DNA from 4 places in the Novosphingobium sp. 9 genome. Region 4 is predicted to be linked to each of the others. Evidence: riboswitches for the same ligand, from Rfam matches in the RefSeq annotation. Region 4 holds a riboswitch; each other region holds the start of a gene.
What was found. Region 4 has a riboswitch for cobalamin ahead of cobW (cobalamin biosynthesis protein CobW). Riboswitches for the same ligand answer to the same signal wherever they lie in the genome.

Region 1: another riboswitch for cobalamin. It lies ahead of CI805_RS06090 (TonB-dependent receptor plug domain-containing protein); the one in region 4 lies ahead of cobW (cobalamin biosynthesis protein CobW).
Region 2: another riboswitch for cobalamin. It lies ahead of CI805_RS03245 (HoxN/HupN/NixA family nickel/cobalt transporter); the one in region 4 lies ahead of cobW (cobalamin biosynthesis protein CobW).
Region 3: another riboswitch for cobalamin. It lies ahead of CI805_RS19430 (TonB-dependent siderophore receptor); the one in region 4 lies ahead of cobW (cobalamin biosynthesis protein CobW).

What each region holds. Positions count from the first base shown of each region.
Region 1 covers NZ_CP022707.1:1,205,870-1,210,940, reverse strand. The annotation lists gene CI805_RS06100 (FecCD family ABC transporter permease) at 1-357, opposite strand, end outside; gene CI805_RS06095 (ABC transporter substrate-binding protein) at 354-1,235, opposite strand; gene CI805_RS06090 (TonB-dependent receptor plug domain-containing protein) at 1,294-3,201, opposite strand; cobalamin riboswitch at 3,307-3,536, opposite strand; gene CI805_RS06085 (cell wall hydrolase) at 3,735-4,955, shown strand.
Region 2 covers NZ_CP022707.1:654,642-659,712, forward strand. The annotation lists gene CI805_RS03240 (TonB-dependent siderophore receptor) at 1-2,101, opposite strand, end outside; cobalamin riboswitch at 2,283-2,535, shown strand; gene CI805_RS03245 (HoxN/HupN/NixA family nickel/cobalt transporter) at 2,720-3,751, shown strand; gene CI805_RS03250 (LysR family transcriptional regulator) at 3,906-4,844, opposite strand; gene CI805_RS03255 (FUSC family protein) at 4,844-5,071, shown strand, end outside.
Region 3 covers NZ_CP022708.1:1,062,585-1,067,655, reverse strand. The annotation lists gene CI805_RS19435 (TonB-dependent receptor) at 1-733, opposite strand, end outside; gene CI805_RS19430 (TonB-dependent siderophore receptor) at 709-2,106, opposite strand; cobalamin riboswitch at 2,306-2,556, opposite strand; gene ccmC (heme ABC transporter permease CcmC) at 2,927-3,664, shown strand; gene ccmD (heme exporter protein CcmD) at 3,664-3,807, shown strand; gene ccmE (cytochrome c maturation protein CcmE) at 3,807-4,280, shown strand; gene CI805_RS19410 (heme lyase CcmF/NrfE family subunit) at 4,277-5,071, shown strand, end outside.
Region 4 covers NZ_CP022707.1:256,562-261,632, forward strand. The annotation lists gene cobN (cobaltochelatase subunit CobN) at 1-2,415, opposite strand, end outside; gene cobW (cobalamin biosynthesis protein CobW) at 2,444-3,517, opposite strand; cobalamin riboswitch at 3,710-3,943, opposite strand; gene CI805_RS01270 (SDR family oxidoreductase) at 4,198-4,956, opposite strand.

The sequences.
Region 1 (5,071 bases), 950 kb from region 4:
CGCCATGCCGCCCGCCCCGCCTGCCAGCGCAAAGATCGGAAGCGTGAAGGGCGCCGCTGCGTACCCCGTCCAGAACGAGAGCACCGCGCCCAGCGCGGCAGCAGGCGCCACGCCGAACAGGCCGGGATCGGCCAGCGGATTGCGCAGATAGCCCTGCATCGCGGCGCCTGCCGTACCGAGCCCTGCCCCCAGCACCACCGCCAGCAGCGCACGCGGCAGGCGCAGGTCCATCAGGATTGTCGAAACATGGTTAACGTGGGGATCGAAGGGATTGAACCACACCCGGCCGGTCAGCAGCGAGAGCGGAAGTGCAAGAAGCAGCAGACCACTCAGGCTCAGCAGCAGGCGGACGTTCAAGGATGTCTCCCGGCTGCGAGGGCCTGCACCGGCGCGCTGCGACGGATCGCCGCCAGCCGCCGGGCAGCGCGCACGATCGTCGGGCCACCGCACCACAGCAGGTTGCCGGGCACTTGCGCGCGCGGCGTATCGGCAAGCTCGTCAAGCACCGGACTGTCGAGCATCCGGTCACGCACGCCTTCCGGCCCGCTCTGCGCAAGAATCACGCCCGGCGGATGGGCCAGCACCTGCTCCAGCGGCACGAAGTCGGCCTGTGTAAAACCTGCGGCGGTCGCGGCATTGGAAAAGCCGGTACGCTCCATCAGCTCGGAAATCAGGGTATCGCTGCCCGCAACGATGCCGCCGGTCTCCCACATCAAGGCAGGGACCTTGCGAGAACCCGCAGGCGGCGCGGCCGCCGCGAGCGCACGATCGATGCGCGCGACCAGTGCCTGGCCGCGCGCGCGGTTGCCGGCGACATCCGCCAGCATCCGCACCTGTGCTTCTGACTGCGCCACACTGGACGCAATGGGAACCGTCACGACCTTTATCCCCAATCCCTCAAGCGCCGTACGGGTGGACGGCGCAAGGAAGGAACTCGCGACCACCACATCGGGCTGCATCGCGATAACTTCCTCGACCGAATTTCCGATGGCGGGATAGCGCCTCGCTATCGCCAGGTCCATCGAACTCGACGCCGGATCGGCACTATAATCGGAAATTGCGCGCAACTGGCCGGGTACGGTCACTTCGGCAAGGATCGCATCGGTGCAGGGATTGATAGAAACGATTGCAGGATAGGCCTTGGCGCGCGGCGGCACGGGTTCGCGGAACCAGTATCCGAACAGCCCGCCACCAAGGCATGCTGCGACGGCAAGCCCCAGCGACAGGCGCAGCACGCGCGCCCGCCGCCGGTCGTGCGCCTCCCCCGGCGCGAGGCGAAGGGAGGCGTCAGGATCACATCGTCACGCGGATGCCGCCGAACACCGAGCGTCCGGCCGTGCCATAATCGGTGACAAGCTCGTACTTCACGTCGGTCACGTTCTCGACCCGAGCAAAGACTTCCACCTTGTCGGTGATCGGCATGGAGGCGCGGATCGTGCCGGTCGCCCAGCCGTCGATCTGCGTGGTATTGGCTGCATCGTTCCAGCTGTCGCTGACCATGCGCAGATCGCCGCCCAGCTTGAGGCCGTGCAGCGGGCTGGTCCAGTCGAGCGAGAGCGTGAGCGCATTGCGCGGACGACGCGCGAGGTCGAGGCTCTCGTTCGCATCGCCCGAGGTGCGGTTGACCGATTTGGTATAGGTGTAGACCGCCTGGGCATGGAGCGCCGGCGAGACCTGCGCGCCCAGCTCCAGTTCCGCACCCGTCGCGCGCGCCTTACCGACATTGGCATAGAGGCCATAGGGGCGCGCTTCGCACTGCTCGTCACCCACGCACGAAACGAAGTCGATCAGGTTGCGGGTATCGCGGCGGAAGCCGGTCAGCGCGAAGTAGAGCGGGCCGTTGCGGTCGCCATATTCGATCCCGGCATCGTAGGACCGGCTGCGCTCGGCCTTGAGCGAGGTATCGCCGTAGTTCGAATAGAGCTGGTAAAGCGACGGGGCCTTGAAGCCCTCGCCATACGAAGCGATCACGCGCCACTGGCCCACAACCGCAACGGAACCGTTGGCCCCGAAGGTCCAGGCGCCGCCGAAGCGCGAATGGTCGTCATAGCGGACGCCCGCCGCCAGATTCACGATCTGCGAGTACCAGCCGAGCAGCGCATGGGCGCTGGAGAGGTTGGCGTGATGGCGCGCATCGTCGCTCTCGTCCATGCGCGACCATTCGTGATCGGCCCCGAAGTCCAGACGCAGGTCGCGCCAGGCGTTCCAGCTGCCGGTCAGTTCGGCGCGGCGGCTCTGGCCATGGGTGAAGTAGCAGCTGTCCGAACCGCAATAGTTGTAGCTCTCGCCATAATAGCGGCGGCGGGTGTCCGACAGCTGGTAGGCGACGCCGAGGCTCAGCGTGTCGCCGGTCCAGTCGAGCGCACCGCGACCGCCGATCTCGCGGGTTTTCTGGTAATCGTCGGTATCGTCGAAGGTGATGTAGCTGGGCGCGGGATAACCATCGATATCGAGCTTGCCCTGCGTGTAACGTCCGGCGAGGCTGGCGGTGAGGCCCGGCATCAGCTCGACATGGCCATGGCCGCCCACGCGCCACTGGTGGAAACCGTCATCCTCGGTGCCGATGGCGGCCTGCGAGATGCCGTCGGTGCGGGTATAGCCGCCGTCGAGCGTGACGCCGTAGGTATCGCCGGACACGCCAGCGCTCATCTGCCCGTCGAAGCTGTTGCGCGAGCCATATTCCGCGCGCGCCTCGACGCCGTTGACATCGCGCGAGGTCACGTTGAGCACGCCGCCGATGGCATCCGAGCCCCAGACCACCGAATTCGAACCGCGCAGCAGTTCGATCTTGCCGATCGAGCCGGTCATCAGGTTGCCGAAATCGTAGCCGCCACCGGTCGCCGCGACGTCCGCCACGCGGATGCCGTCGACCATGACCAGAACCTGCTGCGAATTGGCGCCGCGCACGAACAGGCTGGTCGCCGAACCGAGGCCGCCGTTGCTGGCAATCGTCACACCGGGCAGGCGCTGCAGCACGCGGGTGATGTCGGGGCCCTGCACGCTGTCGATCTCGTCGGCGCCGATCACGTCGATGGGCTGGCCCGCCTTGTCGACATTGGTGGCGCTGCCGGTGGCGAGCACGGTGATGTGATCGTCGCGCACGGCATCGGCCGTGGTGATCGCGGCGTTGTCATCCTGCGCGAAAGCAGGCGCAGCGGCAGACAGGCCCAGCGCAGTGCCGAGCAGCAAAAGGGTCTTCACGTAATAGTCCTCCAAACCTGAACGAATATGCCGTTCATGGCGGAGGCCGCACGCGGGTGCTTTGCCCGGCGCGTGCCCGCTGCATCTCCGGAACTCCCCGTCCGGCGCGGAACGACCGTCATCGGCAGGTCTCCTGGCTCCCGGATCATCGTCGCGCCTGCCGCCTTCCCGGATCGAGGGACGATCCAGTGGCCGAATGGAAGCGCGGGCTCCCCGGTCACAGTTGCGGGGACAGCGCGGGCCTTGGGGACCGATCCCCGCACCCGCTTCCCTCTTAGTCCGCGTGCCTCCCCCCTGAAAGGCGACCCGCGAAAACCCATGACGTGACATGCGCGTTACCGCCCGCCCCGGAATCTGGCAAGCGCGGGCGTGCCTTGCGAGGCTCTCGTTAAGACCTTTGCGCGTATAGCGCGGCCATAAAGCGACACTGTGCAGCTTCGGGACAGGCCGCTGCGCGCAGATGCGCAGGCGCTCCCGAACGCGTATAGGGCGTGCAGACAGCGCGAACAGAAAGCAAAGCGCAAAGAGCAGACGTGACGACCCATTGGCTCCCTCCCGGCCTCGCGCGCAGCGCGTCGCCCGCAAGGATGCTCCCCGAGGCTGACGGCGCCCCTGCCGAAACGCCGGCATGGGAGCCGCGCCCGCGCGACTTCGCGGGACGGGTGGTTCGCGGCACCGGGCGCCGTCGTCAGCGCATCGTGCGCCGCCGCTGGTCGCTGGCAAGCGCCGCGCTCGCGCTTGTGGCGATCCCCGCCTTCGCCGCGCCCGGTGACTGGCAGCCCTTCCGCCTACCCGCCGCCGAGGACGACAGCCGGCAGGTCACGCCGATGCCGTTCGAGACCGCCGCAGGCTCGTTCCCCGGCGCGGCCTTCTATTACCTCGACCTTGCCCCGCCGACACCGCAGATCGGCGACGGCATCCATTCCGATGCAGACCTCGGCGATGGCCTGCCTGGCAGCACCGGCCCGGCGGCACGCTCGATGATTATCGACGATACGCCGCTCGATCACATGCGCGCGCTCCAGTGCCTGACGCAGGCGGTCTATTACGAAGCCGCGAGCGAGCCCGATGCCGGGCAGCGCGCAGTGGCGCAGGTCGTGCTCAACCGCGTGGCGCACCCCGCCTTCCCCAACACCGTGTGCGGCGTGGTCTATCAGGGCGCGACGAGAGCGGGCGGCGGCTGCCAGTTCACCTTCACCTGCGACGGCTCCTTGTCACGCAAACCGATGGCGCTGTTCTGGGACCGCGCCCGCGCCGTGGCCGCTGCCGCGCTGGCGGGCTACGTCTACGCCCCGATCGGCCTCGCCACGCATTATCATACGGTCCAGGTGCATCCCTACTGGGCGGACAGCCTGCATTACCTCGAAACCATCGGCGCGCACCGCTTCTACGCGCTGCAAGGCCCGGCAGGCGGCGCTGCAACCTTTCGCTTCGTCTATCACGGCGGAGAGCCGCTGCCGGTGCCCGGACGGATGGAGACGCCCGCCCAGCAGGCCGCCGATACGCTGGCCTCCGATCCCGTTGCCCTGCAGAAGGCCTATGCCGCGATGGCGCCTGCGCCCGCAGCTTCGGCCAGCCCGGTCGCGATGACGACACCCGCCCCGTCCTCCACACCGCCCTCCCCGCTCTACTCCAGCGAAGTGCGCGCCCGCGGCGGCGAAGATCTGTACCGCGCGCAGAACCTGCCGCAGACCACCGGCGTAAAGGACGAATACGCCAATTCCGGCCGCTGGATCGCCCAACCGGGACAATAGCACCCGACTGCGCTTTCCTTCCGAACAGTTGCGCGCGGGTCGGATCGACGCATGGGCGACTCATCTCATCGCAAGCGCGAGAGGCTGGCAAGATTTGGTCAACCATCCCCATGCAG
Region 2 (5,071 bases), 400 kb from region 4:
GTGCGGCGTAATAGGCCTGTCCCCAGGCAAGGCTGTTCAGGTACTTCTTGTCAGTCACGTTATCGACGACGATCTGGGCCTTGATGCCCTTGGTCACGGTCATCCCGGCCATCAGATCGAGTACGGCATAGTGGCCCTGGCGGACAACGGCGTCGTTCCCTTCTGCATCCTGCACGGTGCTGTCATCAATGTGGGTCGCGTCCTGCCAGCGCAGGTTCGCGCCGAACTTGAGGTCGTTCAACTGCGGGATGGTGTAGGTGGTGTTGAGCTTGAGCGTGCGGTTCGGGATATAGGTGAACGCGCGCTCGCCGTCGGGAGTCTTGAGAGTGAACCCGGTATAGCCGCCGCCCACAGTCCAGTTCGGTGTGATCTTGCCGGCGATTTCGACCTCGAAGCCCTTCGACGTGGTGGTTTGGCCGACGTAGTATGTGCCGCCGGCCGGGCCGACATCATCGTCGCCAAAGGTGCCGGCTGCTTCGGCCAGATTCTTCTGGTGCGCACGGAACAGGGCGGCCGTGGCATAGAGCTTGCCGCCGAACCACTCGCTCTTCACACCGGCCTCGATGCTGCTGCCGGTCGCAGGCGCAAGGCGCTGGTTGCCAGCGTTGACCTCGCTCTGCGGATTGAAGATACCCGTGTAGCTGGCATAGAGTTTCACATTGTGCGTGATGTCGTAGAGCGCGCCGACATAAGGTGTGACCTTGCTGTTCTTGCGCGCTTCATCCACGCCATAGCTGTCGCCGGTGGACTTGAGCCAGGTGGCCGAAGCCCCGGTGATGGCGGTCAGGCGATCCGTGATATTCCAGTGGATGGCGCCATAGACGCGGGTGATGCGGTCGATCGTGCGGGCCTGAAGGACGGGCGTAGGATAGTCGTCCGGTTCCGGAATGGTGACGTTGCCGATTTCGGATACCGCCGGATAATCGGGATAGGTATCCGAAAAGCCTTCGTATTCATGCCCGCTGTTGCGACCGGTCGAAACGCCGAAGGCCAACTGGTGCTGGCGTCCGAACAGCTGGAACGGTCCCGATGCGTCTAGGTTGTAAATGTCCTGCTTGTAGTCCGTTGGGTAGATCCCGGTCATGCCCGAGATGCCGAGGCCGGTATCCGGATCGGGGTAGCCGTAGGCGTAGAGCAGCTTGGATTTGTACTGGATGCGGTTGAAAGTGTAGGTGCCTTTCACCGACCAGTCGTTGCCGAGATTGTACTTCAGTTCGGCGAATGCGCTCTGGTTGCGGGTGTTCCAGTAGGTCCATGGCGCGGCGGTGGAGGCCGAGCGCTTGTAGCTGATCTGGCTGCCGTCCGAATAAGTCATCGGCAATGTGCCCCACATCACGCCATCGGCGTTATTCTGCTGGCGGCTGTAACCGGCAGTGGCGGTGAGATCCGGTGTCACGTCCCACGCGACTACGGCGCCGATCACGTTGCGGTTTACGTGGTAGTAATCGAGGTAGGAATCGCTGTCTTCATGCGCGCCGACCACACGGGCGCGCAGTGTGCCCGAAGAGTTGAGCGGGCCGGAAATGTCGGCCTCGACACGATGATCGTCGAACGAGCCGAGATAGCCGGTGACGGAGGCCTGGAAGGTGTCGGTAGGGCGCTTGCGCACATAGTTCACGGTGGCGGAGGGGTTGCCGACGCCGGTCATCATGCCATTGGCGCCGCGTACCACTTCGACGCGATCGTACAGCGCGGTGTCGAGGCTGCCGTAGGCGATGCCGCCCGAGAGCAGAGGCATGCCGACACCATCGACCTGGAAGTTGGTGATGGTGAAGCCGCGCGAATCGTATTGCGTGCGGTCCGTTTCTGCCCGCTCCACATTGACGCCCGGCACCTGGTCGAGCAGGTCGTTTACGTTGCGCAGCGAGAAGTCCTTGATCTGCTGCTGGTTTACGATCGTCACCGCCTGCGGTGTTTCGGCGATCGTGAGGGGGAGGCCGGTGGCCGAAGAGATGTCCTGGGTGGCAGGAGCCGTCACGACGATCGATTCTTCGGATTTCTTGGCGGTGTCGCTTGTTGCCGCAGCATCATCGGCATGGGCCGTGACGGTCAGCGCGCACGTCGCGACGCCGGTGGCCAAGGCGGTCAGAACCCTCTTCATTCGTACATTCCCTTGCAAACAGTTTTTATACGCCCGCGCGTTGGCCCGCTATGTGAAATAGCTTCTGCAAGTCAATATCAGTTTTGTGACGCGCGACCTTTCGGTTTCGCTGCAAGGTGCTTGCACGGATTGATACGGCACCATAGGTACGATCAGGTTCGATATTGGCGGTAACGTCAGCATTGGACAGGATCGCGCCGGTGCTTCGACAAGAGGCTTAATAGGGAATGCGGTGCGGGCGCCTTTCGCGTGCCCCATTCCGCAGCTGTCCCTGCAACTGTAAGCGGTGAGCGAGATGCATATGCGCGGACGGGCGAGAACCCCCCGAGCCGCCAGCCACTGGGTCGGACGCTAAATCGTGCGAGGCTCGGGAAGGCCTTGCATCGAGCCTTGACCCGTGAGCCAGGAGACCTGCCGGCGTCCGGTCGCTCTTGCCCGGGTCCAGGGGATGGCCAAGGCACGGAACGCTTCCGTCTGAGCGACGCAACGTGCGGCAGGGGCCGCATCGGCCGGGCAGGGCCGGACGCAGGCTGGCGTCCGTCCGGCATGTCTCGCGTCGACCGCTTGCGGCAGGCCCCTGTCAGGTTCGCTGACGCCGACAGAGGTTCCCGTTTCGCCATGGTCGCAAGTTCCTATCCTCCTTCCGTTTCGCTGCGAGGGCGTATCACGCTGCTGTTCGCCGTGCTGGCAGGCGTCAATCTGTTGGTCTGGGGCTGGGCTTTCAGCGTGTTCCATCACAGCCCGGTCATGCTCGGCACGGCGCTGCTCGCCTGGAGTCTGGGCCTGCGCCACGCCGTCGATGCCGATCATATCGCGGCGATCGACAACGTTACCCGCAAGCTCATGCAGGACGCCCAGCGCCCGGTCACGGTGGGGCTGTGGTTCGCGATCGGGCATTCCGCCATCGTCCTGATCGCGGCGACCACGATCGCATTGGCAGCCAGTTCCATCGAGGATTTCAAGGCTGTCGGGCAATCGGGCGGGGTGATCGCCACGATCGTTTCAGCGACGTTCCTGTTCGTGATCGCGATCATGAATCTGGCGATCCTGCGCGGCGTCTGGCAGCGTTTCCAGCAGGTGCGACGCGGCGGCAGCTATGAAGAGGACGACCTCGACATGTTGCTTGCGGGACGCGGGCTGATCGCGCGTATCCTGCGCCCGGTGTTCCGGCTGGTGAACCATGCCTGGCACATGGCGCCGCTGGGCTTCCTGTTCGGCCTCGGCTTCGACACTGCAACCGAAGTGGCGATCCTGGGACTGTCCGGCGCGCATGCGGCGGACGGGATTTCGCTGGGTACGGTGCTGGTTTTCCCGGTGCTGTTCGCGGTGGGCATGGCGCTGGTCGACACCGCCGATGGCGTCATCATGCTGGGCGCTTACGAGTGGGCCTTCGTGAAGCCGATCCGCAAGCTCTACTACAATATCGTCATTACCTCGATCTCGGCACTGATCGCGCTGGTGATCGGCTCGATCGAGACGGCGGCGCTGCTGTCGGAAAAGTTCGGGCTGACGGGTGGTGTCTGGTCCGGGGCTTCGGCGCTGTCGGGCCAGTTCAACACGCTGGGCTTCGTCATTATCGCGGTGTTCGTGGTCTGCTGGCTGGTCAGTTATGCGGTCTATCGCTGGAGCGGACTCGACGCAGAAGGGTAGAAAAACGCCCCATTGCTGCAACAGATGCAGGATTGTCCTGCAATTGTTTGCATTGCCGTAGGCGCAATTCGGGCGCAAGGGCGCGGACTTTCCCGCTTTTCCCTGGAAAGTCGCGATGCCCCCCCTTGCGCCTCTCTTCCTTTGCCCCGCGTCCTCAGCCTTCGCCGGAAAGTCGGGCATCCCACGGCGGCGCGGGCGTGAACCGTTCGATGATCCATTCGGCGAAAGCCGTGGTTCGTGCCGGAGCCAGACGGGCCGAGGGGCGCACGATATGGATGCCGGCCTCTGTGTCGAAGCTCCATTCGGGCAGCACACGCACAAGCGTTCCTGCCGCCAGATCGCGGGCGACGATACATTCGCCGACCCCCAGAATGCCGACATCCGCACGCGCCGCTTCGAGCAGCGCGGCGGTATCGTTGGCACGCAGGGCGCCGCGCACTTCCACGGTTTCGCGCCGCTTCCCGTCAGACAGGCGCCATTCCGGATACGAGGCATAGCCCGTGAAACCGAGGCAGGCATGGGCGGCGATTTCGGCGGGCGCCTGTGGTATGCCCCGGCGTTCGAGGTAGCCGGGCGAGGCGCAGAGGATACGGCGGTGGTCGCAAAGCCGCCGTGCGATCAGCCGGTTGTCGGCCAGCACGCCGACCCGCACCGCCGCATCATAGCCCTCGGCCACCAGATCGACGAAACGCTCGGCATAGTCGACCTCGACCTCCAGATCGGGATAGCGCGCGAGGAAATCGGGCAGCATCGCAGCCAGCCACATGCGGCCCATCGCGGCGGGAAACGCGAGCCGCAGCTTGCCGCGCAGCTGCACGGCGCCTTCGCTGGCCTCCTGCTGGGCCTCGGCGATCAGCCTGCGGGCGGACCGTAGCTTGTCGACCAGACGCAAGGCGGCTTCGGTCAGGCGGATGCGGCGCGTGGTACGCTCGATCAGCCGGACGCCGAGACGCCGCTCCAGCGCGGCGACGCGCTTGGACACCACGGTCGGATGCCGCTCCAGCAGGCGTCCTGCCGCGACGAAAGACCCCGCATCGGCGATGGCAAGCAGCGCCGACAGCTCGTCGACATGACTGGATTCGAGTTCGACCATTGGACAGCCGCATCTATCGTAGGATCACCGCGCTCGCGCAAGGGACCGACCTGTTCGAGGCGGTCTTTGCGCTGAAGGCCTTCGTCGCGGCGATGGCGGCGCTGTGGATCGCCATGCGGATCGGGCTGGATCGGCCCTATTGGGCGGTCATCACGTCCTATATCACCGCGCAGCCGCTGGCGGGCGCGGTGCTGTCCAAAAGCGCGTTCCGTATCGTGGGCACGATC
Region 3 (5,071 bases), on a different replicon from region 4:
CGTACGCCTTGTCGAGCAGGTTGTAGACGCGCAGGTCCAGCGCCAGCTTGGGCGTCAGTGCCCAGGACAGCGTCGTATCGACGGTGGCGTAACCGGGAATGCGGAAGGCGTTCGCATTGTCCGAATAGGTCCGCCCGACATAGCGCAGGCCCGCGCGGGCCTGAAGCTGGCGTGTGGCATTCCAGCGCAGCCACAGGTTGGCCATGCGTTCGGGCACGTTGGGCGGCGTGTTCCCGGTGTAGCTGACCCCGCCCGAAACGAAATCGTCGAAGCGGGCATCCAGCACCGAGCCGTTGGCATCGATCCCGAAGCCGCGCGGCAGGTCCAGCGAGACCGACGCCTCGATCCCCTTTGCCGAACGCTGGCCGACCTGCTCGATCGGGCTGGTCAGCGTCTGCTGGGCCAGCAGGTGCTTCTTGACGATGCGATAGGCGGCCAGCGTCGCGGTGCCGTGGCCGTTCAGGAAGCTGGCCTTGGCACCCACTTCCACCTGATCGCCGGTGGCATTGCTGAAGGCGACCTGATCGGTGGAATAGGTCGTCAGCGTTCCCAAAGGATCGACACCGGTGGCGTACTGGGCATAGAGCGAGACGGTGGAGATCGGCTGATAGACGCTGCCCACGCGCCATGTGGTGTTGTGCAGCCGCTTGTCGAGCACGAAGGTATCGCTGCGGCTGCCGTCATTCGTATAGGCAATCGTCCAGCGCTTCACCTGATCGTGTTCATAGCGCACGCCGCCGACCACTGAGAGATGCTCACCAGCGCCAGCCGGTCCTCGGCGAAGATCGCGTATTCGTTGGTGCGGGTGCGATAGCGCGGCGCGATACCCTGTGTGTCGAGGAACTGACCGGGATCGAAAGCGTAGGGATCGACCTCGCTCACCTGCACGTCCGATCCGAAATCGTTGCCGTGGGTGAAGCCGATGGTGTTGACGTCGAACCCTGTAACCAGCGTGTTCGACAGGCCTGCCGTCAGCGGGGTTTGCAGCGTCATGCTGCCCTGATCGCCCCACTGGGTCTGGTCATGGTCGATGCCGAAATTGTCGGTGCGATAGATCGTGCCCGGTGTCGCGGCCTGTGCATTGTAGCCATTGGGGCAGAAGCCGTCGGCGCCGACCCAGCAGTAGCTTTCCAGATCCTGCCAGTGCCGCTTCGTCGTCAGGCGATAAGCGGTGTTGGAGAAGGTCAGCGTGTTGGACGGGTGCCAGTCCACCCGCAGGGTGGTGCGGTTGTCGTGGAACCACACGCTGGCATCGTCCACGTTGTAGTTGCGATGGCGGATTGCGGTATCGAGCTTGCCGTCGATCAGCGGGGTGCCGAAGTATTTGGAGGGATGATTGTCGCCCCAGTCGTCACGCAGGGTCACGGTCAGGCGGTCGCTCGGTGCCCAGCGCAGCGCGCCAGACAGCGCGAGGCTGTGCGATCCGCCGCGATCGACATAGCCGTCCGAGCGGCGATAGCTGGCATCGACGCGGTAGGACAGTTGATCCGCGAGTGGCCCGCCGATCCCGGCGGCGGCGTGGAAGGTGTTCTGCGAGCCATAGCCGATCTCGGCCTGGCCCTCGGTCTTCTGCGCATCGGGCGCGCGCATCACTACGTTGACTGCACCGCCCAGCGCGGCCTGCCCATAGAGCACCGAGGCGGGGCCGGAGAGCACGTCGATCTGCTGGACCATCCACGGATCGGTGGGGAAAGTGATGGTGCCCGCGCCGGGATAGAGGCGCACGCCGTCCACCAGTTGCAGGACCGAGCCCTGACCGCTGAAGCCGCGCGCGGCGAGCGCGGTGCCGCCGTTACCGAGATTGGCGACGCTGGTGATGCCCGGCGCGCGCGATTCAGCCTCGGCGATCGACATGTCGCCACGGGCGCGTACGGTGTCCCCATCGAGCACGGCAATGCTGGCGGGGGTCTGCAACGGGGTGAGGTTCAACCGGCTGCCGGTGCCGTTGGGCGTGGTCAGCGTGGTGCGGTCCTTCGCACCCAGAACGAGGATATTTTCGGCAGAAGTATCCTGCGGCTCGGTTTGCGCGAGCGCCGGCAGCGTCGCGCCGAAAGCAGGCAGCAGAACAGCGCCCGAAAGCGCGAGACGGGTCTTGGAAAACAGCATTGGATAGTCCCCGGCGTCTGGCGAACCGGCAGGAACCCTCCGCGCGCACGGCAGCGACAAAGTCGGCACCCACGACGGCGACAGCCGTGCCCGCCGGACGCCCCTTTGCGACCGGCACGACCGTCCATGCGGTTCCTACCGCACACGTGTCGTCGCTCAGACGGATAGTACCGTGCCCTGGCCATCCCCTGGACCCAGGCAAGAGCGACCGAACGCCGGCAGGTCTCCTGGCTCGCGGGTCATCGCTCGAAACACGGCCTTCCCGGGCCTCGCAGGATTTAGCGTCCGGCCCAGTGGCTGGCGGCTCGGGGGTATGTCGCCCGTCCGCGCATGTGCATCTCGCTCACCGCTTACAGTTGCAGGGACAGCCCCGGATTCGGATGGCCGGGGCCATCCTCACCGCGTTCCCTATTAAGCCCCTTTCGGGGCACCGGCGCGATCATGCCTGCGGATGAACCGCAGGCGCTCGCTTGCTAGATCGTGGGGATCGGTCTGGCAACCGGCATTGTGCAATCCACCGATGCAGCGCTTTCCTTCTTCGCGATCCGCAGGGGGCAGCGCCGAACAGCCAGGCGCACGGCATAAAGGTTGGCAGGGTTGAGGCTGGCAGTTCTGTTTTCCAGCCCTGATCTTACGAACAGTCGGAGTCTTCCGGACATTTCGGAGGGCTCCGTTTCGTCTGGAATGACCGCTGTGTCCATGAAGGCCCGCGCAGTTTTTCCGCGACACGCGCGAGGGAAGTGATAGGCGTGAATGACGTCTTCACGCCTGCAAGAATTAATCGAGATCGTTGATGAGTTCCGCCCCTAGAGCTTCCGGCATGCACGGTTTGGCGAATCCGGCTCGTTTTTTGCGTCTGGCGCGGGTTTTGCTGCCGGTGTGCCTGATCGGCGGTGTCGTGCTGGCGGGCGGGGCGTTGGTGTTCGGGCTGTTTTGTGTTCCGCCGGAGCGGCTTCAGGGGGACACGGTGCGGATCATTTTCCTGCATGTGCCTGCGGCGTGGCTGGGCATGGCGGGGTGGTCGGGGATTGCGGCGGGGAGTTTTTCGCAGGTCGTATGGCGCCATCCGCTGGCACCGGTGGCGGCGCGGGCCTGCGCGGTGCCGGGGGCGGTGTTTACCGCCGTGTGTCTGGCGACGGGCTCGTTGTGGGGGCGTCCGGCGTGGGGTGCCTGGTGGGTGTGGGACGGTCGGCTGACCAGTATGCTGGTGCTGCTGCTGCTTTACCTTGCGTGGATTGCGCTGGCGCGGGCGAGCGATGAGGCGTCGGTGGGCGGTGAGCCGCCGCTGGCGCCTGCCCTGTTCGGGCTGGTGGGCACGGTGAACCTGCCGATCATCCACTATTCGGTGATCTGGTGGAACAGCCAGCATCAGCCGCCCAGCATCACGCTGGGCAAGTCGGCCATCGCGCCGATCTTTCTCTATCCGCTGTTCGCAGCGACGCTGGGCTTCACACTGATCTTTGCAGCCTGCGTGCTGGCGCGGATGCGCGCGATCCTGGCGGACCGGCAGGCCGATGCGCGCCTGCGCCGCATGGCGCTGGGCGAGGAGGCGGCCTGATGCGCGCGGCCTTCGATGCTTGGCCCTATGTGATCGCCGCCTATGGCGTGGCGCTGGGCGCGACGATCGCGCTGGTCGCCTGGTCGCTGTGGACGATGAAGCGGGCCGAGGCGCGCCGCGACAAGATCAAGCGCCGTCGCTGATGCGGGTATCGGCTCTGAAGGCGCGCAACCAGCGCATGGTGCTGGTGTTGCTGGCGATCGCGGCGCTGCTGGGGGCAGGGCTGCTGGCGGCCTGGGCGCTGCGCAGCGAGGCGAGCTATTTCTATCTTCCGGCAGAGATCCTTGCCCATCCGCCCAAGCCCGATCAGGAGGTTCGCCTTGGCGGCATGGTGCGGCGCGGCTCGCTGCACACGCTGGCCGATGGCGTGACGGTGGCCTTCGATGTGACCGACGGCAAGGTGCGGGTACCCGTGCGCTTCACCGGCATCGTGCCTTCGCTGTTCGTCGAGGGATCGGGCGTCGTGGCGCAAGGGCATATGGAGGCGGGAGCAGCAGGTCATGACCTGTTCGTGGCGACGCAACTGCTGGCCAAGCATGACGAGAAGTACGTGCCGCGCGAGATGGCGAGCATGAGCGCGAAGGAGGCACACGACCTCGTGGAACACACGCAATGATCGCCGAACTGGGCCTTGCTGCCCTGTGGATGGCCGCCGCGCTGGCGCTGCTGCAACTGCTGGCGGGCGTGCTGTCGGCGCGGGGCGGTGACAATGAGGAGAGTGCAGCCTTCGGCGCGCTCGCCCGTCCGGCAGCGGTCGTGCAGGGGGTGCTGGTGCTGGCGGCCTTTGCCTGCCTTGCCTGGTGCTTCGTTCAGACGGACCTCTCGGTGGCGCTGGTCGCCAGCGATTCGAGCGCGGACAAGCCGCTGATCTTCCGGCTTGCCTCGACCTGGGGCAACCACGAGGGCTCGATGCTGCTGTGGGTCTCGGTGATGGGCCTTGCCGGCGCGCTGGTCGCGCTGCTGGAGCATCGCCTGCCCGAACGCACGATGCGCATGACGCTGGCGGCGCAGGCCTTCGTCAGCCTTGGCTTCTATGCCTTCCTGCTGCTGGCCTCGAACCCGTTCGCCCGGCTCGATCCGGCGCCGCCTGCGGGCATGGGGCTCAACCCGCTGTTGCAGGACATGGGCCTCGCGTTCCATCCGCCCACGCTGTACCTCGGTTATGTCGGGCTCTCGATCGCCTTCAGCTTTGCGGTGGGCGCGTTGGCGAGCGGGGAGGCGGGGCGCGCCTTTGCCGTGGCGATGCGGCCCTGGGTGCTGGGCGCGTGGATCTTCCTGACGCTGGGCATCACCTTCGGCTCGTACTGGGCCTATTACGAGCTGGGCTGGGGCGGCTGGTGGTTCTGGGACCCGGTGGAGAACGCCTCGCTGATGCCATGGCTCGCGGCGACCGCGCTGTTCCACTCG
Region 4 (5,071 bases):
CACGCCGGTCACGCGGCCCGATGCATTGTCCCACACCGGCTTCGCGCCCAGCAGGTGCAGCGCCATCGCGAACTCCTCGCCCGCCGTGCGCATCGTCGCCGAGCCCCACAGGTCGATCACCAGCCCGCGCGGATAGTCGCCATGGTCCTGCAGATGGCGGCGCAGCAGTTCCTCGGCCAGCACCACGCCCTGCTCATAGGCGGTGCGCGATGGCACGGCGCGCGGATCGATGGTGTAGAGGTTGCGTCCGGTCGGCAGCACATCGCTGCGCCCGCGATAGGGCGAACCCGAAGGCCCCGGCGCCACCCGCGCGCCGTCCAGCGCGGCGAGCAGACCGGCGCGCTCGGCAGTGCCCTGCTCGCCCCGCCCGAAGATGTGCAGGCCATCGCCGAACTGGCTGTCCTTCACATCGCACACGAAGCGGTCGATCCGGGTGATCGCCTCGACCAGCGACATCGCGCTGTCGAGCCCGAGTTCCTCGGCCAGCCCGAGAGCCGCCGCCTCGTCGCGGATGGCAAGCTGGAGGCGGTCGCGCCGCGCGGGGTCAAGGCCTCCGGCGTTGGAGAACTCGTCGAGCAGCGCCTCGATCCGGGCAAGGCCTGCGCCGATGCCGCTCTCGACCATCGGCGGCGGGGCATGGCCGATGGTGACGGCGGCGATCCGGCGCTTGGCCTGCGCGGCCTCGCCCGGATCGTTGACGATGAAGGGATAGACCACCGGCAGCGACCCGATCAGCGCCTCGGGCCAGCAGGCGCCCGACAGCGCCACCGCCTTGCCCGGCAGCCATTCGAGCGTGCCGTGCGCGCCCATGTGGATCAGCGCCTGAAGCCCCTGCGCACGCAACCACAGGTAGAACGCGACATAGCCGTGGCGCGGGCAGCGGGTGGTGTCGTGATAATCCTCGTCGCGCGCGGCCACATCGCCCCGCTCAGGCTGGAGCGCGAGGGTGACGCTGCCGCAGGCAATGGCGGCAAAGTGAATACGCTCACCCTGCACCGCCGGATCGGTCTCCGGTTGGCCCCAGACGGCGAAGAGTTCGTCCCTCAGCACGGGATCGAGGCCTTCCAGCGCAGCACGGTAAGCGGCGAGCGGCCAGGTTATGGTCTGGGTCTGAAGTGCCGTGGCGAGATCGCCCGCCGGATGCGTGTCGTATCCGACCTCGGCCAGATCGTGCAGCACCGCCTCGGCGGAGGCCAGCGCATCGAGGCCGACGGCATGTGCCATCTGCTGCGCCTTGCCGGGATAGGTCGAGAGCACCAGCGCCAGCTTGCGCGCCGATGGCGGCGTGCGCGCGAGATCGACGGCAGCGGCAACGCGCGCGACGATGGCGGCGATCCGCTCCGGCTCGGCACGGTGGATGCTGCGCGCGAGGCCGAGGTCGGCGTCATGCTCGCCCGCCTGCTTGAAGCTGGCGACGCCTGCGAACAGGCGTCCGTCGATCTCGGGCAGGACGACATGCATGGCAAGATCGGCGGCGGAAAGCCCGCGTGTGCTGCCTGCCCAGCCTTCGCGCGGGGCGGTCGCCAGCGCGATCTGGAACACCGGCACGCCCGCAGCGTCGAGCGGCGAATGCCCGGTCTCGTCGCGCGCGGAAAAGGCGGTGGCGTTGACGATGGCGGCGGGCTTCAGGCGCGCGATCCAGCGCTCGACCTGCGCGCGCGCCGTGGGCTCCTTCAGCGAGGGCACATAAAGCGAGAGCGTACGGAAGCCCCGCGCCTCGAACGCCGCGTGCAGCGTCGCGAAAGGATCGACATCGTGCGCGGCCAGATAGGCGCGGTAGAACAGGATCAACGCGAGCGGACGCCCGTCAGACGCCACATCGTCAGGCACCACATCGTCGGGATCGCACGGCCCGGACTGCGGATGCCAGCCACCGGCCAGCGGCAGCGGCACACACTCCGGCACCTCGCCGCGATACCCGGCGCCGATGCGCGCCAGCAGCGTCAGCGCCCCGCGCGCCGCATCCGCGCCGCCTGCCTCGCAACGGCGGGACAGGTCCGCCAGCACCTCGGGCGGCAGAGTGGAGGCGCTTTCCAGTCGCGCATCATGCTGCCCATCCCCCGGCAGCACCGCCAGCGCGATCCCGCGACGGCGGGCGAGCAGTTCCAGCTGTTGCAGGCCGTAGCGCCAGTACGGCGCCCCACCGATCAGCCGGACGAGGATCGCCTTCGCGCCCTCCAGCGTGCGCTCGACATAGGTATCGACCGACAAGGGATGCAGCAGCGCGGCAAGGTTCGCCAGCCGCAGCGTCGGGAAATCCGGGTCGGCATCGCGCGCCGCGTGCCAGCCGCCCGCGAAGGCGCCGAGGTCGCTGTCGGAGAACGACAGCACCACGAGATCCGCAGGCGCCTGCCCCAGATCCTGCGGGATGGCGGTTTCCTCCATCCCGTGCGTTTCGCGGAAGATGACGTGCATCGGCCTGCTCGCCTTGCCGGACCCCCGCTCAGTCGATCAGCGCGGCGCGGATCGCTTCGGCATCGATATCGGCACGCTCGGCAATCGCGACCAGCCGGGTGACGCGCGGCTCGCCTGCCTCCCAGCGACGGTCGTACTGCTGGCGCACCCGCGCGCCGACCGCCTGCACCAGCAGCCGCATCGGCTTGCCCGCCACCGCGACATGGCCCTTCACGCGCAGGATATTGCGATCGCGCGCCAGCGCCTCGATGCGGCGGGTGAGGTCTTCGGGATCGGCGATCTCGCCCCCTGTGATGACCACGCTGTCGAAATCGTCATGCTCGTGCTCGTCCTCGCCATCGTGGTGCGAGGGGCGCGCGGCGAGGTCATCCTCGGCAGCCGCTTCGAGGCCGAGGATCACGCGCGGGTCGATCGCCCCTTCGGCCAGTTCGATCACCGGCACCTCGCGCGGCATTTCGGCCGCAATCACCGTGCGCGCGGCGGCCACGCCCTCTGGCCCCGCCAGATCGACCTTCGTCAGCAGCACGATATCGGCGCAGGCGAGCTGGTCTTCGAACACTTCGGACAGCGGCGTCTCGTGATCGATCCCCGGATCGGCAGCGCGCTGAGCGTCCAGCGCTTCGAGATCGGGCGCGAACCGCCCGGCGGCGACCGCCTCGGCATCGGCCAGCGCCAGCACGCCGTCTACGGTGATGCGGCTGCGGATCGCCGGCCAGTCGAACGCCTTGAGCAGCGGCTTGGGCAGCGCGAGGCCGGACGTCTCGATCAGGATATGATCAGGGCGCGGCTCCAGCGCCAGCAGCGTCTCGATGGTCGGGATGAAATCGTCCGCCACGGTGCAGCAGATGCAGCCGTTGGCGAGCTCGACGATGTTCTCCACCGGGCAATCGGGGATCGCGCAGGACTGGATGATGTCGCCGTCGACGCCCATCGTGCCGAACTCGTTGACCACCACGGCCAGACGACGCCCGCCTGCATTGCGGATCAGGTGGCTGATGAGCGTGGTCTTGCCCGCGCCGAGGAACCCGGTGACGATGGTGACCGGCACCTTGGCAAGATCGGTAGAGGCAGATGCGGCGGCAGGCGATCCGAAAGCGGACATGGCAACAGTTTCCCGCGCGCCTTGAGCGAGACACGCAGCGGGACTTGCCGGGAGCCTTGCTTCCGACCGGCGCGCGACGACGGGCGGGCGCGACAGGCACCCGTGACCACGCAACCGTGCAGCCCCAGCCGCACCGTTTCGTCGCTCAGACGGAAAACTTCACCGTGCCAAGGCCATCCCCTGGACCTGGGCAAGAGCGACCGGGGCGCCGGCAGGTCTCCTGGCTCGCGGGTCACAGCTTGATGCACGCCTTCCCGGATGCGCGGAGATGTTCCGCGCGGGTCCAGTGGCCGCCCCCTCAAGGAGAGCCTGTGCATCGCGCTATCCGCTTACAGTTGCAGGGACAGCCGCGGATTTGGAAGCGAACTTCCGCACCGCATTCCCGATTAAGCCCCTTGTCGGGGCACCGGCGCGATCTGTTCGGAGCGCGGGCGAGCCCGCTCTCCGAACGCCCGGATAGACGAGGCCGACGCGAATGCCAATCCGCTTCGGCCCGCCCGATGCGCAATCTCTTGAAACGATCTCTCAGAGTTCGCTTGAAAATTCGCAGAACGCGAATTTTGCGGCACCGGCCCACGCCCCCACCCTACCACCCAACGGTAGTATCCTGCGGGTGGTAGGGTGGGGGCGCGGGCCGGTGCCGCCTAAAAATGCCCCGCAGGCATTTTTCAAACGATCTCTTACCCCTTCATGCCGCCCGCCACTTCGATCCGCTCGGCATTGATCCAGCCCAGCGGATCGCAGAGCAGCGCGGCGATCACCGGCCCCACGTCTTCCGGCGTCCCGGCGCGGCCCAGCATGGTGTGCGCGGCGACCATCTTGTTGACCTCGGGATTGTCGCGCACCACGCCGCCGCTGAAATCAGTGGCGATAGCGCCGGGCGCCACGGTGTTCACGACGATGCCGCGATCGCCCAGTTCCGCCGCCATATTGCGGGTCAGCGCCTCGACCGCCGCCTTGATTGGGCCATATCCGATACGTCCGACAAACGGCACCCGCGCCAGCCCCGAGGAAATGTTCACGATCCGCCCGCCGTCGTTCAGCAGCGGCAGCAGCGCCTGCGTCAGGAACATCGGGCCTTTCAGGTGGACCCGGTAGAGTGCGTCCATCTCGGCTTCGGTGATGCTCTCCAGCTTCGCGGCGGACGATGTGCCCGCGATATTCGCCAGATAGTCGAACCGCTCGGCGCCCCATGCGGCCAGAGCCTTACCGACCTTGCCCGCGAAGTCCGCGAACGAGGCGGCATCGCCTACATCGAGCGGCAGCGCCAGTGCGAGCGCCCCAGCCGCCTCGGCCAGCGCCACGGCCTCCTCGGCGGCTTCCCGGTTGGCATTGTAGGTCAGGATCGTCGCGACGCCGCGCGCGGCGAGGCATTGCACGGTGTTGCGGCCGATACCCCGGCTACCGCCAGTAACGATGGCGATCTTGCGTTCGGACATGGAATGAACCTCTTTCATCTTGCAGAGCAGGAAGGCCCGATCTCTCGGGAACCCTGCTATCCTTGCGCCGCAGACGCGCGAAGATGAATGTCGGAAGCAGGCGATTTCTTGCCTG